DNA from 4 places in the Lelliottia sp. GFLA7 genome. Region 2 is predicted to be linked to each of the others. Evidence: predicted binding sites of a transcription regulator. Region 2 holds the regulator's gene; each other region holds the start of a gene.
What was found. The regulator CRP, encoded in region 2, controls carbon source genes, mostly activating them, when cyclic AMP is high. The targets are predictions, from matches to a motif close to ATGTGANNNNNNTCACAT.

Region 1 (3,862 bases), on a different contig from region 2:
ACCACTTTGTTCGTGCGGATCAGCACGCGCGATGAGTAGCGATCCAAATCCTGGACAAATTTGTCTTCTGCCTGGCGATGCGCGAGCCAAACACTCAGGCTGATGGGGATCAGCACGGAAAAAATCAGAACACCAGTCACCAGGCTGACCAAATGGCGGGTTGTCATGCAGGGTTATCCTTTCTGCAGTGCTGAATTAAATCGCCTCAAAATGATAATCTTATAGCATGCCGCGGTGATTGATTTCATTCAGGGAAAAGTAATGAAGAAAAAAGAATTTGTGACGCAAGATCTCCTGAGCAAAATTTATCAGGACACCACGCCTGGCCCGCGCAAACTCTCGCCGGAACGACAGCTCGCGGAAGAATATGGTGTGTCACGTTTCACTATTCGACAGGCGCTCGAAAAGCTGGTCAGCATTGGCGTGGTGCGGATTGTGCAGGGTTCGGGGATCTGGATCAACGAGCAAGCACGTAATAATCCTCTGGTTTATAACTCGATCACGGAAAAGCGTTTCGATCAGATTCGTTACCGGATGATCAGCCTGCATAAGAAACGCCCCGATCGCGCGGCGCAGCAGATTTTCGGTATTGATGAGGAAAGTTTTATCTGGCATTTCTGCCGCTTGCGCTACGTCGATGACGTGCCCGTACAGCTGGAAATATCGAGTATGCCTACCGCCGATTTCCCGGATCTGAATCAGCAGGCCATTGAGCGCTCAATCCAGCAGTATGTTCTGAGCAAAGGGTTTACCATTTCTCATATGCTGACCACCTATCGCGCGGTGAGCGTAGGCCGTGAACAGGCGGTTATTCTGGGCTGCAAGAAAGGCAGCCCGGCAATGCACATCAATAACCGCGGTATTCTGGATGGCGGGCGCGTGTTTGAGGTGAGCGATATTATTGATATCAACTACACATGCACCTACGTCATTCCGTACAACCGCGACAATCTGGCCTGGCGTCAAAATCAGGGGGTATGAATAGTGCCGTCAGGCAGGCGACTTTGCGTCCATTCGTGCGGTCGATAGAGAACCGGGTGCGCCAGCGCCAACGCTTCGTTGAAACCCACGCCGATACCGGGCTGTACGGGAGGATAGACAAATCCCTCTTTCACCTCTGGCGCGCCGGGGAACACGTCGTTTGTCGTGGCAGAACGAGGAATAAATTCCTGAATTGCCGCATTGTGCAGATGAATATTCAGGTGCGTATTCACCGCGACGCCGATCGGCGTCATATCGCCTGGGCCATGCCAGGCGAGGCGCACGCCAAAGGCCTGACACAGATGCGCCAGCTTCAGCGCCGGTGTGATCCCGCCGATTTGCGAGACGTGGCAGCGTATAAAGTCGATACGACGATTCACAATCAGATCGTGCCATTCAGCAGGGTTATTAAATAACTCTCCCAGCGCCAGCGGAACGCAGCTTTGCTGACGCACCTGTTCCAGCCATGCGCTTTGCTGTGGCGGCAAAATATCTTCAATAAAGTAGGGCTGGAACGGCTCGAGCTGCTTTGCCAGGTGCACGGCCTGCTGCGGGAACAATCGCTCGTGGACATCATGCAAAATATGCAGCTTCCAGCCATATTTTTCGCGCAGGGCGCGGAACATTTCGACGGTATTGCTCATGTACTCTTGCTGATCGAACCATGCGCCCGGCGTGGGGTTATCCGGGGCGTGGAGTGCGGATGGCGTACCGCCATAAAAGCCGAGCTGGCAGCGGATATGACGATAGCCCTGCGCAATGAGCGCATCAACGGAGGCAAATAACGCTTGCAGAGTTTCTCCGCTGGCGTGGCTGTAGGCTGGGATCGCGTCACGGGATTTACCGCCAAATAGCTGATAGAGCGGCATACCGGCCAGCTGGCCCTTGATGTCCCACAGGGCCATGTCGACGCCTGAAATGGCATTGTTCATCAACGGGCCGTTACGCCAGTAGGCGTTGACGTTCATCATCTGCCACAGGTCTTCAATATTGTTTGCATCGCGCCCAATCAGCAGCGGCTGCAGATATTCATCAACCAGCGTTTTGACTGCCAGGGGGCGCTGCTGAAAGGTGGCACAGCCATGTCCCGTGATACCCTGCTCGGTGGTCACACGGACGGTGACCAGATTATGTCGGTCCGGGCGGGTAATAAAACACTCAATATTTTTAATGATCACAGGCGTCACGAAATAACTCCTTTGCTGCACTGTGGGAATACGTTATGGCGAATATCATCGCCCTAAAATCGTGAGTGGGTAAACCGTTTTTTTGACTATTTATTTTGGTCAGTTATTTGTCGTAAATGTAATTTAAAACCGTACCAATTTGTCCTCTTTTACGATTTTGTGGCTTTCTGCTGGGTAATTGTGAGCAAAGTCTAATTTTATTGGTTTGTTTTGTTGTCATGCTTTAATTATTCTTCATGGCGACATTAAAACGACAACAACATCGGGCAGGAGTCTTTATGGGGACGCACGAAGCGATCAATAATATTATTCGTCTGGTCGGCGGCCAGGGGAATATTAATAAAGTCTGGCACTGTATGACGCGGCTGCGCTTTGATCTCATTGACGATAATAAAGTCGATCAAAACGAGATAAAAAAACTGCCCGGTGTGCTGGGCGCGCAGCTGCAAAGCGATCAGTTTCAGGTCATTATTGGCCCGAAAGTGAACAGCTGGTATGAACAGATGCTCACCGTATTGGGCAATAACGATACGGCGGCACCCGCAGCGACCAAGGGGCGTAAGAGCCTGATATCGCTGTTTATGGATACCGTGTCGGGCGTGTTTGGTCCGATCGTTCCGGCCATCGCTGGCGCAGGGATGATCAAAGGTCTGCTGGCAGGTTTGATCGCACTGAAAGTGGTTTCCGCCAAAAGCGATACCGTGATGGTTATCGATCTGATTGCCAGCGGCGTGTTTTATTTCCTGCCGTTTTTCCTCGCGGTATCGGCGGCGAAAATCTTCAAAACCAATGAGTATCTGGCGGCGGCCGTCGCGGCGTGCCTGATGTATCCGTCGCTGATTGACGCGGCCAAAGCGCTGGCAACGCATCAGGAAGGGGCGGTCAGTGCGCTCTGGTTGCTCAATGCGATACCCGTTTCGGTGTTCAACTACTCTTCCAGCGTGATCCCGGTAATTTTCTCGATTCTGGCCTTGAGCTATATACACCGCTGGGTCGATAGCATCATGCCGGACGTGCTGAAAACCGTGTTCACCCCCACGCTAACGCTGTTTATCGGCGCTCTGGCCGCGCTGGTGGTGATCGGCCCGATTGGCATTTGGTTGGGTAAAGGGCTGGCGTTGTTTATCGAAGGGCTGTTTAGCGTGTCAGCAAGTTTTGCCGGGCTGATTGTGGGCGCGATTCGCCCGGTGGCGATCCTGACCGGCATGCACCATGCGATGACGCCGATCGCGCTGCAAAACTTTAGCGATCGCGGATACGACATGCTGATGCCGATGATGTTTATGGCCAATATGGCGATTGCCGGTTCGACGTTTGCCATCTGGCGTTTAAGCCGAGATCGCCAGGAGAGAACCGTTACCCTTTCCGCCGCGATTTCCGCACTGCTGGGCATTACCGAACCGGCGCTGTTTGGTGTTCTGACGCGCTACAAAAAAGCGTTTATTGCGGCTACCGTCGCCAGTTCACTGGCCTCAGCCTTTATCGCGTTCTTCGGCGTGCGGCTCTACGGCTATATTCTGTCGAGCATCTTCAGTTTGCCTGCTTATATTGGCCCGTATTTTATCTTTGCGCTCGCGGGCGTAATGATGGCGTTGGTGCTGTCGTTTTTCCTGACCACTTTGCTGGTGGGCAAAGAGCAGGCTTCGCAAGACGCATAGTGTGGTTTCCCTCGCCCACTCGGGCGGGGGTTGTTT
Region 2 (3,862 bases):
GAAACCGTCAACATCATGCCGCGCAATCAGTTTCGCGGCTGATCGCTTCATCATTCCAGTCAGGGAGTTGCTATGTCAGCCAGACATCCGGTTATTGCCGTTACGGGTTCAAGTGGTGCGGGAACCACGACCACCAGCCTCGCGTTTCGTAAGATTTTCGCGCAGCTCAACCTGCGTGCCGCCGAGGTAGAAGGCGACAGTTTTCATCGCTATACCCGCCCTGAAATGGACATGGCGATCCGCAAGGCGCGCGATCTCGGCAAACACATCAGCTACTTCGGGCCAGACGCCAACGACTTCGGTTTGCTGGAACAAACCTTTGCCGAGTACGGCCATACGGGCACAGGGCAATCGCGTAAATATCTGCATACCTATGACGAAGCCGTGCCGTGGAACCAGGTGCCGGGCACATTTACGCCGTGGCAGCCGCTTCCGGAACCAACCGATGTGCTGTTTTACGAAGGATTGCATGGCGGCGTGGTAACGCCGCAACAGGATGTGGCGCGGCATGTCGATCTGTTGGTCGGCGTGGTGCCTATCGTCAACCTGGAGTGGATCCAGAAACTCACCCGCGACACCAGCGAGCGCGGCCACTCGCGTGAGGCAGTCATGGATTCAGTGGTACGCTCAATGGAAGATTATATTAACTTCCTGACGCCGCAGTTTTCGCGCACGCACATCAACTTCCAGCGCGTGCCTACAGTGGACACGTCAAATCCCTTCGCCGCCAAAACGATTCCGTCGCTCGACGAAAGCTTTGTGGTGATTCACTTCCGTAATCTGGAAGATATTGATTATCCGTGGCTGCTGGCAATGCTGCAGGGGTCGTTTATTTCGCACATAAATACGCTGGTCGTGCCGGGCGGGAAAATGGGACTGGCGATGGAGCTGATCATGATGCCGCTGGTGCAACGGCTGATGGAAGGCAAAAAGATCGAATGATCTTATTCCCTCTCCTCATGGGAGAGGGCTAAATCTCGTCAACGCTTACGCTTCAATCACTTCATACGAATGCGTGATTTTCACCGCTTTTTCCAGCATCAACGCGACCGAGCAGTACTTCTCCGCAGAAAGATCCACCGCACGGGAAACCGCGGCATCTTTCAGCGCTTTGCCGGTCACAATGAAGTGCAGATTGATGTGCGTAAACAGACGCGGCGCTTCTTCGCGACGCTCTGATGTCAGCTTCACTTCGCAATCGGTGACGTCATGACGCCCTTTTTGCAGAATCGAGACCACGTCGATGGCACTGCATCCACCCGCCGCGATCAGCACCACTTCCATCGGACTTGGCGCTTTATCGCCGGAGTTGCCATCCATCAAAATCTGGTGTCCTGAAGCGGATTCGCCGAGGAACGTTAAACCTTCAACCCATTTCACACGCGCTTGCATTTTATTCACTCCGACGTTGCATTTTTCCGGACAGATTACCCGTGCGTTACAATTCTCGCAACGGAAGTCGACCTGCGTCATGCTGAAGCGAGACACCAGGAGACACGCGGCAAAAGCTATGCTAAAACACTCTGGATGCTACAGTAATACATTGACGTTACACATGTATGCAGAGGACATCAAACATTACAGGCTGCAAACATTTATGACAGCCTAATTCCCAGGTACGGGGAAGAATTCGATTGCAACCCCAGAGTCAGGATGCGATTTATGACTCTGGTGACAGCTTATAACAGAGGATAACAGCGCATGGTGCTTGGCAAACCGCAAACAGACCCGACTCTCGAATGGTTCTTGTCTCATTGCCATATTCATAAGTACCCATCGAAGAGCACGCTGATTCACCAGGGTGAAAAAGCGGAAACGTTGTATTACATCGTCAAAGGCTCGGTGGCAGTGCTTATTAAAGATGAAGAAGGAAAAGAGATGATCCTTTCTTATCTGAACCAGGGCGATTTCATCGGCGAACTGGGCCTGTTTGAAGAAGGCCAGGAACGTAGCGCCTGGGTACGTGCAAAATCGGCCTGTGAAGTGGCTGAGATCTCCTACAAAAAATTCCGTCAGTTGATTCAGGTTAACCCGGATATTCTGTTGCGCCTGTCTTCGCAGATGGCTCGCCGCCTGCAAATCACCTCCGAGAAAGTGGGTAACCTCGCCTTCCTGGATGTGACCGGCCGCATCGCGCAAACGCTGTTGAACCTGGCGAAACAGCCTGACGCTATGACTCACCCTGACGGCATGCAAATTAAAATTACCCGTCAGGAAATTGGTCAGATCGTCGGTTGCTCCCGTGAAACCGTTGGCCGTATCCTGAAAATGCTGGAAGATCAGAACCTGATCTCCGCCCACGGTAAAACTATCGTGGTTTACGGAACGCGTTAATTCCGGTCGAACGGCGTGCCATCGCAAGGTGTCACGCCGTTTTTGTCTCTGGCATCTATGTGGCGCAGGCTGATCTATCACCCGGAAGTTAACTACGCACTTCGGCAAACGCTGGTGTTATGTCTCCCCGTGGCCGTCGGTTTGATTCTGGGTCACCTGCAACACGGTCTGCTTTTTTCCCTCGTCCCTGCCTGCTGTAACATTGCCGGTCTCGATACGCCGCATAAACGCTTTTTCAAACGCCTGATTATTGGCGGATCGCTGTTTGCCGGATGTAGCCTGGCAGTACAGCTTTTGCTGGCGCGCGATATCCCCTTGCCGCTGATTTTAACCGTGCTGGCACTCACGCTCGGCGTGACGGCGGAAATCAGTTCTCTGCATGCCCGATTGCTCCCCGCTTCGCTAATTGCCTCGATTTTCACCCTCAGCCTCGCCGGGAATATGCCCGTCTGGGAACCGCTGCTGATCTACGCGTTTGGCACGCTATGGTACGGATTATTCAACTGGTTCTGGTTTTGGATGTGGCGCGAGCAGCCTTTGCGCGAATCCTTAAGCCTGCTCTACGTTCAGCTCGCTGATTACTGCGAAGCAAAATACACCCTGCTGACGCAGCATACCGACCCGGAAAAGGCGCTGCCGCCGCTGCTGACGCGTCAGCAAAAAGTGGTCGATTTAATCAGCCAGTGTTATCAACAGTTGCACATGCTGGCGGCCAATAAAAATCATGAATACAAACGGCTGCTGCGCACGTTTCAGGTAGGGCTGGATCTCCAGGAACATATCTCCGTCAGCCTGCATCATCCGCAGGAAGTGCAAAAACTGGTGGAGCGTAGCCATGCCGAAGCGGTGATCCGCTGGAATGCCCAGACGGTCGCGGCGCGTCTGCGCGTGCTGGCTGACGATATTCTTTATCACCGCTATCCCACGCGCTTTACCATGGATAAGCCATTAGGCGCGCTGGAGAAAATCGCCCGTCAGCATCCGGATAACCCGGTCGGGCAGTTCTGCGCATGGCATTTCAGCCGCATCGCACGCGTGCTGCGCACCCAACGTCCGCTCTATTCCCGTGACCTGATGGCGGATAAGCAGAAACGGCTGCCGCTACTGCCAGCGCTGAAAAGCTATCTGTCTTTTAAATCCTCTGCCCTGAGAAATGCGGCGCGCATTAGCGTGATGCTGAGTATCGCCAGCCTGATGGGCGTGGCGCTGCATTTACCCAAGCCCTACTGGATTTTAATGACTGTGCTGTTCGTGACGCAGAACGGCTATGGCGCGACGCGCGTGCGGATCCTGCACCGGGCGGGCGGGACTATTGCCGGCCTGGTGATTGCGGGCGTCACGCTGCACTTCCACGTTCCGGACGGTTATACCCTGGCGGGCATGCTGCTTATCACGCTGGTCAGCTATCTGTTTATCCGTAAAAACTATGGCTGGGCAATGGTCGGCTTTACGGTCACCGCGGTGTATACCCTGCAACTGCTTACCCTGAATGGCGAACAGTTTATTGTCGCCCGACTGGTGGATACGC
Region 3 (3,862 bases), on a different contig from region 2:
CGCGCTGGCTCAACACCTCTTTCTCATATGCCCGCACGTTGTCCAGCCACTGGCTACCGGCTGGCGCGTCGTTGCGCTGGCAGTACATTTCCCAGATGGCCTGCCACGGCAGGGATTTTTGCTCTTCCAGCAGCGCCAGACGCGCGGTGTAATCGCCGTTTTCTTCGAGCTGTTTCAGTGCAGCCGTAGGCTCAAGCAGCGCGCGCAGCAGGGCTTTTTTCATGTTGCGCGTACCAATCACCCACGCGGCGATGCGGTTGATCGAGGCGTCAAAGAAGTCGAGCCCAATGTGCACGCGGTCGAACAGATCGTGACGGATGATTTCGCTGGCGATGGCCTGGGTTTCGTCATCCAGCAGCACCACGTGGTCACTGTCCCAACGCACCGGACGGCTGACGTGCAGCAGCAGGCGCGGCACGTAGAGCATGGCGGCAGAGATTTTGTCGGAGATCACTTCCGTTGGATGGAAGTGGCCGGCATCCAGGCACAGCGCGGTCTGGCGGCTGGTGGCGTAACCCATGTAGAACTCATTTGAGCCAACGGTGTAGCTCTCCGCGCCGATACCGAACAGTTTGCTTTCCACGGCATCAATGTGATGCGCCGGATTTATCTTTTCGCTGATGATCTCATCGAGCGCCGCCAGCAGGCGCTGGCGTGGGGCCAGACGGTCGACGGTGATGTCTTTCATGCCGTCCGGGATCCAGATGTTCATCACCGACGGCGTGCCCAACTGTTCGCCAAAATAAGCGGACACGCGGCGGCTGGCCTTGACGTGGTCGATCCAGAACTGGCGAATTTCATCATCTGCGTGAGAGAGAGTAAAACCGTCGGCGCTCAGCGGATGCGAGAAGCAGGACGGATTGAAATCCAGCCCGAGTTTGTTGGCTTTTGCCCACTCAACCCAGTTCTTAAAGTGTTCCGGTTTGATTTCGTTACGCCCGACCGGCTCCGGGGCTTCGTGGTAAATCGCATGCAGATTCAGGCGTTTTGGGCCGGGGATTAAGCTCAGCGCCAGCTCCAGGTCGGCGCGCAGCTCGGTCGCGTTACGCGCTTTACCTGGATAGTTACCGGTGGCCTGAATACCCCCCGTCAGCGCGGCGCCGGTATTTTCAAAGCCTGCGACGTCATCGCCTTGCCAGCAGTGCATGGAAACCGGCAGACGATCGAGCTGACGCAGCGCCTCTTCGACATCCACGCCGACGGCGGCGAAACGCTGTTTAGCCAGTTCCCAGGCTTGTTCAAGTTGAGTGGTCATGCGCAAAGCTCCTTAGTCAGTCGTTTTTGCTGAAACTGCGCTCGGTAGCGGGCAATTTCATGGCAGGAATGAGGGGTAAACGTGGTGAGGGCGTAGTTGCCCGTGACCACGGTGCGGAAATCGTCCACGTTGGTGAGTTCGTCCAGCGTCATCAACTGGATGCCGATATTGCCGAGCGTGGACGCCTCGACAGGACCCGCCACGACGGTGATCCCGCAGGCGTCGGCGCAAAGCTGATTCAGTAGTTGGTTCTGGCAGCCGCCGCCCACGATGTGTAACTGGCTGAACGGTTTACCGCGCAGCGTTGCCAACTCCTGCAGCACGTCGGCATACAGCAGGGCGAGGCTGTCGAAAATACATCGCGCCAGTTCAGTTGGAGTGTTAGGAACAGGCTGGTTTGTTTCGCGACAGGCGGCCTGGATTTCGGCGCTCATATTGGCCGGATTGATAAAGCGATCGTCGTTCGGGTTGATCACGAAACGACACGCCGCCAGCGCTTCGGTATCGGTTATCAGCGTCGACAGGTCGGAGACGTTTTGCTCTTTCAGCACGCGCTGGAGCAGCCACAGCCCCATGATATTTTTCAGCACCCGATAGCGGCCTTCCGCGCCACCTTCGTTGGTGATGTTGGCAGCCAGCGCCGCATCGCTGGTGTACGGCGTTTTGCTCTCAAAACCCATCAGCGACCAGGTGCCGGACGAGAGATACGCCGCGTCTTTACTGGCGAGCGGAGAGGCTATCACGGCGCTGGCGGTGTCGTGGCTTGCTACCGCGACAACGGGGATTTGATTGCCCAGCGGGCAAATCCAGTGACCGATCACATTGCCGGGATGCGTCGGCGTGCCAAACCAGGCGGCGGAGACGCCGGTCCAGTTGAGCAGGCTTTCATCCCAGTTATCCGAGTTGATGTTGACCAACTGCGTGGTGGTGGCGTTGGTGTATTCCCAGTTCATATTGCCGGTCAGGCGATAGCTGAAGTAGTCCGGGATCAGCAGCGCATGAGCGACGTTTTTAATCAACTCTGGCTGCTGTTCCGCCAGCGCACGCAGCTGATACAGCGTGTTGAACGGTAAAAACTGAATGCCGCTGCGCCCGTAGATATCCGCTTTGCCGAGCTGTTCAATGGCGCGGGCCATCACGCCGTCGGTGCGGCTGTCTCGATATGACACCGGCAAACCGATGCGCGCGCCGTCGCGGTCCAGCAGGACGTAATCCACGCCCCAGGTATCAATCCCGATACTGTCAATCAGAATGCCTTCTTCGCAGACCTTGTTCAGTCCAGTGCGGATTTCAGCTTCCAGGCTGTCAATATCCCAGGTGTCCACGCCGACCTGTTTTTGCAGGCAGTTAACAAAACGGTGGATCTCGCGAAGAGTCAGCGTGCGCTGTTCAGGGGTATAGCAGGCCAGCATTACGCGACCGCTGGAGGCGCCTAAATCGACAGCGACACAATGGCGAAGAGTCATGTTCCGGTCCTTCTTTAAGTCATTACCGGAGAGTGTAAGAAAGGAAAGAAAAACAGACCTTCTCGCCACTGACAGCCAAAATCCGCGGCTGGCAAGGAATCAAAGATGAACGTGAGGGAGTTCACAGTTTCCAGTTATGGCGCGGATGTCAGGCCATGTGACGGTTGCCGCATTTCCCGATCTTTCCCGCTGTTTCTTAAAAATCCGACAGGCTTTGCACGCTTTACTGTCGAAAATTGAAGGTGAGAATCGCGGCCCTTAATTACTATTTTGAGAACATTTCTCATTGGTGGTGGCCGTTATGACCGTTCTGCACAGCGTGGATTTTTTCCCTTCCGGACATTCGCCCGTTGCGATTGAGCCGCGCCTGCCACAGGCGGCCTTTCCGGAACATCACCATGATTTTCATGAAATTGTGATTGTTGAGCATGGTACGGGCATTCACGTTTTTAACGGCCAGCCGTACACCATCAGCGGTGGAACGGTCTGTTTTGTTCGCGACCACGACCGGCACATGTATGAACATACCGACAACCTGTGCCTGACGAATGTGCTCTATCGTTCTCCGGATGCGTTCCAGTTTTTATCGGGGCTAAACCAGCTACTGCCGCAGGAAAAAGACGGGCACTATCCGTCGCACTGGCGAGTGAATCAATCCACGCTGCAGCAGGTACGCCAGCTCGTCACCCAGATGGAGCAGGCCGAGGAAAATACCGAATCACATGCGCTCGCCAGCCGTGAACTGACGTTCATGCAACTGCTGGTGCTCCTGCGCCGTAGCAGTCTGGTGGAAGGTCTCGAGAATAACGACGCGCGGCTCAATCAACTGATGGCCTGGCTGGAAGATCACTTTGCCGAAGAGGTGAGTTGGGAGACGGTGGCGGACGTGTTTTCGCTTTCCCTGCGCACTCTGCATCGCCAGCTCAAACAGCACACCGGATTGACGCCGCAGCGCTATCTGAACCGTCTGCGCTTGATCAAAGCCCGCCATCTTTTGCGTCATACGGATGAGAGCGTGACGGACATCGCTTATCGCTGCGGTTTTGGCGACAGTAACCACTTTTCGACGCTTTTTCGCCGGGAGTTTAGCTGGTCACCGCGCGCGATCCGTCAGGGCCGTGATGCGTCACTTCAGTAACGC
Region 4 (3,862 bases), on a different contig from region 2:
TGGAGTTGGTGACGCCCGCGGCAATGCTGTCCACCGTGCCTTTCAGCACTCGATTGCTGCCAAGCGGCGTGATTTCAGCGCGATACCCTGGGCGGACGCCCTCAAGCTTGGTCTCTTCCATATAAGCCAGAACGTAGAAGGAGTGTTGTTTGACCAGCGCCACTGCCGTTGAGCCGCGCGTAATAAACTCGCCCGTGTAGACGTTGAGGTTTGTCACCCAGCCATCCGAGGGCGCGCGGATGACGGTGCGTTCCAGATCCAGCTTCGCCAGATCGCGAGTGGCTTCTGCTTTTGCCAGCTGATGAAGAACGGTTTGCAGCAGGTTGTTCGACTGATCAATCTCTTCGCGAGACATCGCCTGAATGCCTAACTTGTTGCGACGCCCCGCCTCACGACGCTTTTCCGTAGCGAGCGCCTGATAATAGGCCACGTCAGCTTCTGACTCTTCTAATGCTTTCTGATAACGCGGTTGGTCAATCGTGAAGAGAACCTGATCTTTTTTGACCAGCTGATTATCACGCACGTTGACCGCTGTAATGAGGCCCGCCACATCAGGCGCAATCGCCACGATATCCGCGCTAAAGCGTGCATCACGAGTCCAGGGTGATTCGGTATAAAATACCCATGCGCGCGAGATGGCGATAAACGCCAGAATAACCAGCGCCACAGTAATGGCAGTACGGGAGATATTTCTTGTTAGTGTTTTCACATCTACCTCAGACAAACATGCGCGATATTAAGTAGAAAAGGCAGCAATACAGCGCGGTATTAAACAATGCAGGGTGCCAGACAAAATCGTAGATACCGGTCGGGGCCAGCAGCTTACGCACCAGCCAGAAAATCGCCAGTGATAAAATCAGTTCGAAAAAAATCGGTGGGAAGGACAGACCAAACACCACGAAAACGGGAAACAGACTCATGTTGACCTTGATTATAGTGCGAGCAGGCGACTGAATTTTTTTACGCTCACGCCATCGCAGTAGGCAAGAAAAGCCGGGCGGGAATGGCGAAGCCGTTAACTCATTAATAATATTTTAACGTAACTGTTATGCTGTTATCTATAATATGTGATCTAAATCACTTTTAAGCCAGAGTGAACAATGGAACGTTTAAAGCGCATGTCCGTCTTTGCCAAAGTCGTCGAATTTGGCTCTTTTACCGCTGCTGCAAAGCAGTTGCAGATGAGTGTGTCATCCATCAGCCAGACGGTGTCAAAACTGGAAGATGAACTTCAGGTCAAGCTGCTAAATCGCAGCACCCGGAGTATTGGGCTGACGGAGGCCGGTAAAATTTATTATCAAGGCTGTCGGCGCATGCTGCATGAAGTTCAGGATGTGCATGAACAACTTTATGCCTTTAACAACACCCCTATCGGCACGCTGCGCATCGGGTGTTCTTCAACTATGGCACAAAATGTCCTCGCCGGTATGACCGCGGAAATGCTGAAAGAGTACCCAGGGCTGACGGTGAATTTAGTCACCGGGATCCCGGCACCGGACCTGATTGCTGACGGGCTGGACGTCGTGATCCGCGTCGGGGCGCTCCAGGATTCGAGCCTTTTCTCCCGTCGACTGGGCAGTATGCCTATGGTCGTCTGTGCCTCAAAAAATTATCTGGTGCAATTTGGTGTCCCAGAAAAACCTGCGGATCTGAGCAATCATTCATGGCTGGAATACAGCGTGCGGCCGGACAGCGAGTTTGAGCTGATCGCACCAGAAGGCCTGTCAACCAAACTGCTGCCGCAGGGACGGTTTGTGACCAACGATCCGATGACTATTTCTCGCTGGCTGGTGGCCGGTGCGGGGATCGCATACGTACCGCTGATGTGGGTGATCAATGAGATCAACAGCGGTGAACTGGAGATCCTGTTCCCGCGTTATCAGTCGGACCCGCGCCCGGTCTACGCGCTGTACACCGAAAAGGACAAGCTGCCGCTGAAGGTTCAGGTGTGCATTAACTATCTGACGGATTATTTTGTGGAAGTGGCGGAGTTGTATCAGGGAATGCGAGGGCGAAGAAAAGAGTAATAAAATGCCCTCCGTAGAGGGCATGTTCAATCAACAATCAGGCTGTGCCGCCGACCGTCAAACTGTCGACTTTCAGAGTCGGCTGGCCCACGCCAACCGGCAGGCTTTGGCCTTCTTTACCGCAGACGCCAACACCTTTATCCAGTTTGAGATCGTTACCGACCATTGAAATCTGCTGCATCGCTTCGATTCCAGAACCAATCAGCGTGGCACCTTTCACCGCTTTGGTGACTTTGCCTTTCTCAATCAAATACGCTTCGGACGTGGAGAAGACAAATTTCCCGGAGGTGATATCCACCTGTCCGCCACCAAAGTTTGGCGCGAAGATACCGTAATCAACGGATTCGATAATCTCCTGCGGCGTTGATTTACCCGCCAGCATATAGGTGTTGGTCATGCGCGGCATCGGCAGATGCGCGTAAGATTCACGACGGCCGTTCCCCGTTGGCGCAACGCCCATCAGACGCGCGTTCAGTTTGTCCTGCATGTAACCTTTCAGCACGCCATTTTCGATCAGCACGTTGTACTGCCCTGGCGTCCCTTCATCATCAATAGAGATGGAGCCGCGACGATCGGCCATAGTGCCGTCATCAATAATGGTGCACAGCTCAGAGGCCACCAGCTCCCCCATCTGACCGCTAAACACGGACGTGCCACGACGGTTAAAGTCGCCTTCAAGACCGTGACCGACCGCTTCGTGCAGCAGAACGCCAGGCCAGCCCGCGCCCAATACCACTGGCAGCGTGCCCGCAGGTGCCGCGACCGCGTTCAGGTTAACCATCGCCATACGAACGGCTTCTTTTGCCCATGCATCCGCACGCACTTCGCCGTCTTCGTCGGCCAGGAACCACTCGTAGCCAAAACGTCCGCCGCCGCCGCTAGAGCCGCGCTCACGTTTGCCGTCATCTTCTACCTGCACGCTAACCGACAGACGAACCAGCGGGCGCACATCTGCCGCCAGCGTGCCATCGGTTGCCGCAACAAGAATCAGTTCGTACACACCGGTTAAACTGGCCGAGACTTCCTGCACACGTTTGTCCGCCGCGCGCGCCACTTTGTCCACACGACGCAGAATATCCAGCTTCTCTTCACGGCTCATGCTTTGCAGCGGATCGATGCTGGTGTACAGCGCGGTATGCTGCACTTCACCCAGCGTTTTGACGCGACCATCACCGGTTTCACGGACAATAGTACGTGCCGCCTGGGCGCTCTGTTGCAGTGCCGTCAGGCTAATCTGATCGGCATAGGCAAAACCGGTTTTTTCACCGCTCACGGCGCGAACGCCAACGCCCTGGTCGATATTATAAGAGCCATCTTTAATGATGCTGTCTTCTAAAACCCAGGACTCGTGGTAGCTCGACTGAAAATAGAGATCGCCGTAGTCGAGACGACGCTCGGTCAGTTGGGCAAGAATGGAGAACAGATCCTGATGACTCAGGCCGTTCGCTGCGAGCAAATGTTCACTTACCAGGTTCAGACTCATCGTTTTGCTACTCGTTCGTTGCCGCCGGGAGGGCGGTATAAAAGATCAATATAAATGAGAGTGAGGCAATATATCGCCCGCGTCAAATCATTGCTGTGCATCTTTGCGGGGCTGGCGAAGCACCTCGTTAATCTGTGGTTTATCCACCGGGCCGGTAATTCGATAGCGTAGAATCGAGACTTTGCCCCACAGAGGTCCCAACACCTTACTGGCGGCAAAGACCGCAGCCCCCACAATCGGGTTAACCACAAACGCGGCCGCCACGCCGACGGTCGCGGAGATTTCAGGTGCGACCACCGCTTCCATATTCAACTCGCGACGCACCAGATCGACAGAGCCTTTCATGGCGATA

Region 1: AC07RN_RS04975 (enolase C-terminal domain-like protein) is a predicted target of CRP. The motif match lies at 2,347-2,364, and genes of this name have one in related genera.
Region 3: rhaS (HTH-type transcriptional activator RhaS) is a predicted target of CRP. The motif match lies at 2,877-2,894, and genes of this name have one in related genera.
Region 4: aaeR (HTH-type transcriptional activator AaeR) is a predicted target of CRP. The motif match lies at 1,066-1,083, and genes of this name have one in related genera.

The regions. Positions count from the first base shown of each region.
Region 1 covers NZ_JBWLAQ010000001.1:1,029,788-1,033,649, reverse strand. The annotation lists gene AC07RN_RS04985 (EAL domain-containing protein) at 1-167, opposite strand, end outside; gene AC07RN_RS04980 (GntR family transcriptional regulator) at 262-981, shown strand; gene AC07RN_RS04975 (enolase C-terminal domain-like protein) at 969-2,168, opposite strand; gene AC07RN_RS04970 (PTS transporter subunit EIIC) at 2,447-3,826, shown strand.
Region 2 covers NZ_JBWLAQ010000008.1:58,629-62,490, reverse strand. The annotation lists gene AC07RN_RS17990 (YheU family protein) at 1-42, shown strand, start outside; gene AC07RN_RS17985 (phosphoribulokinase) at 73-942, shown strand; gene AC07RN_RS17980 (OsmC family protein) at 988-1,392, opposite strand; gene crp (cAMP-activated global transcriptional regulator CRP) at 1,702-2,334, shown strand; gene AC07RN_RS17970 (YccS/YhfK family putative transporter) at 2,392-3,862, shown strand, end outside.
Region 3 covers NZ_JBWLAQ010000012.1:42,141-46,002, forward strand. The annotation lists gene rhaA (L-rhamnose isomerase) at 1-1,255, opposite strand, end outside; gene rhaB (rhamnulokinase) at 1,252-2,721, opposite strand; gene rhaS (HTH-type transcriptional activator RhaS) at 3,023-3,859, shown strand.
Region 4 covers NZ_JBWLAQ010000005.1:34,579-38,440, reverse strand. The annotation lists gene aaeA (p-hydroxybenzoic acid efflux pump subunit AaeA) at 1-709, opposite strand, end outside; gene aaeX (p-hydroxybenzoic acid efflux pump operon protein AaeX) at 717-920, opposite strand; gene aaeR (HTH-type transcriptional activator AaeR) at 1,101-2,027, shown strand; gene tldD (metalloprotease TldD) at 2,065-3,510, opposite strand; gene yhdP (AsmA2 domain-containing protein YhdP) at 3,598-3,862, opposite strand, start outside.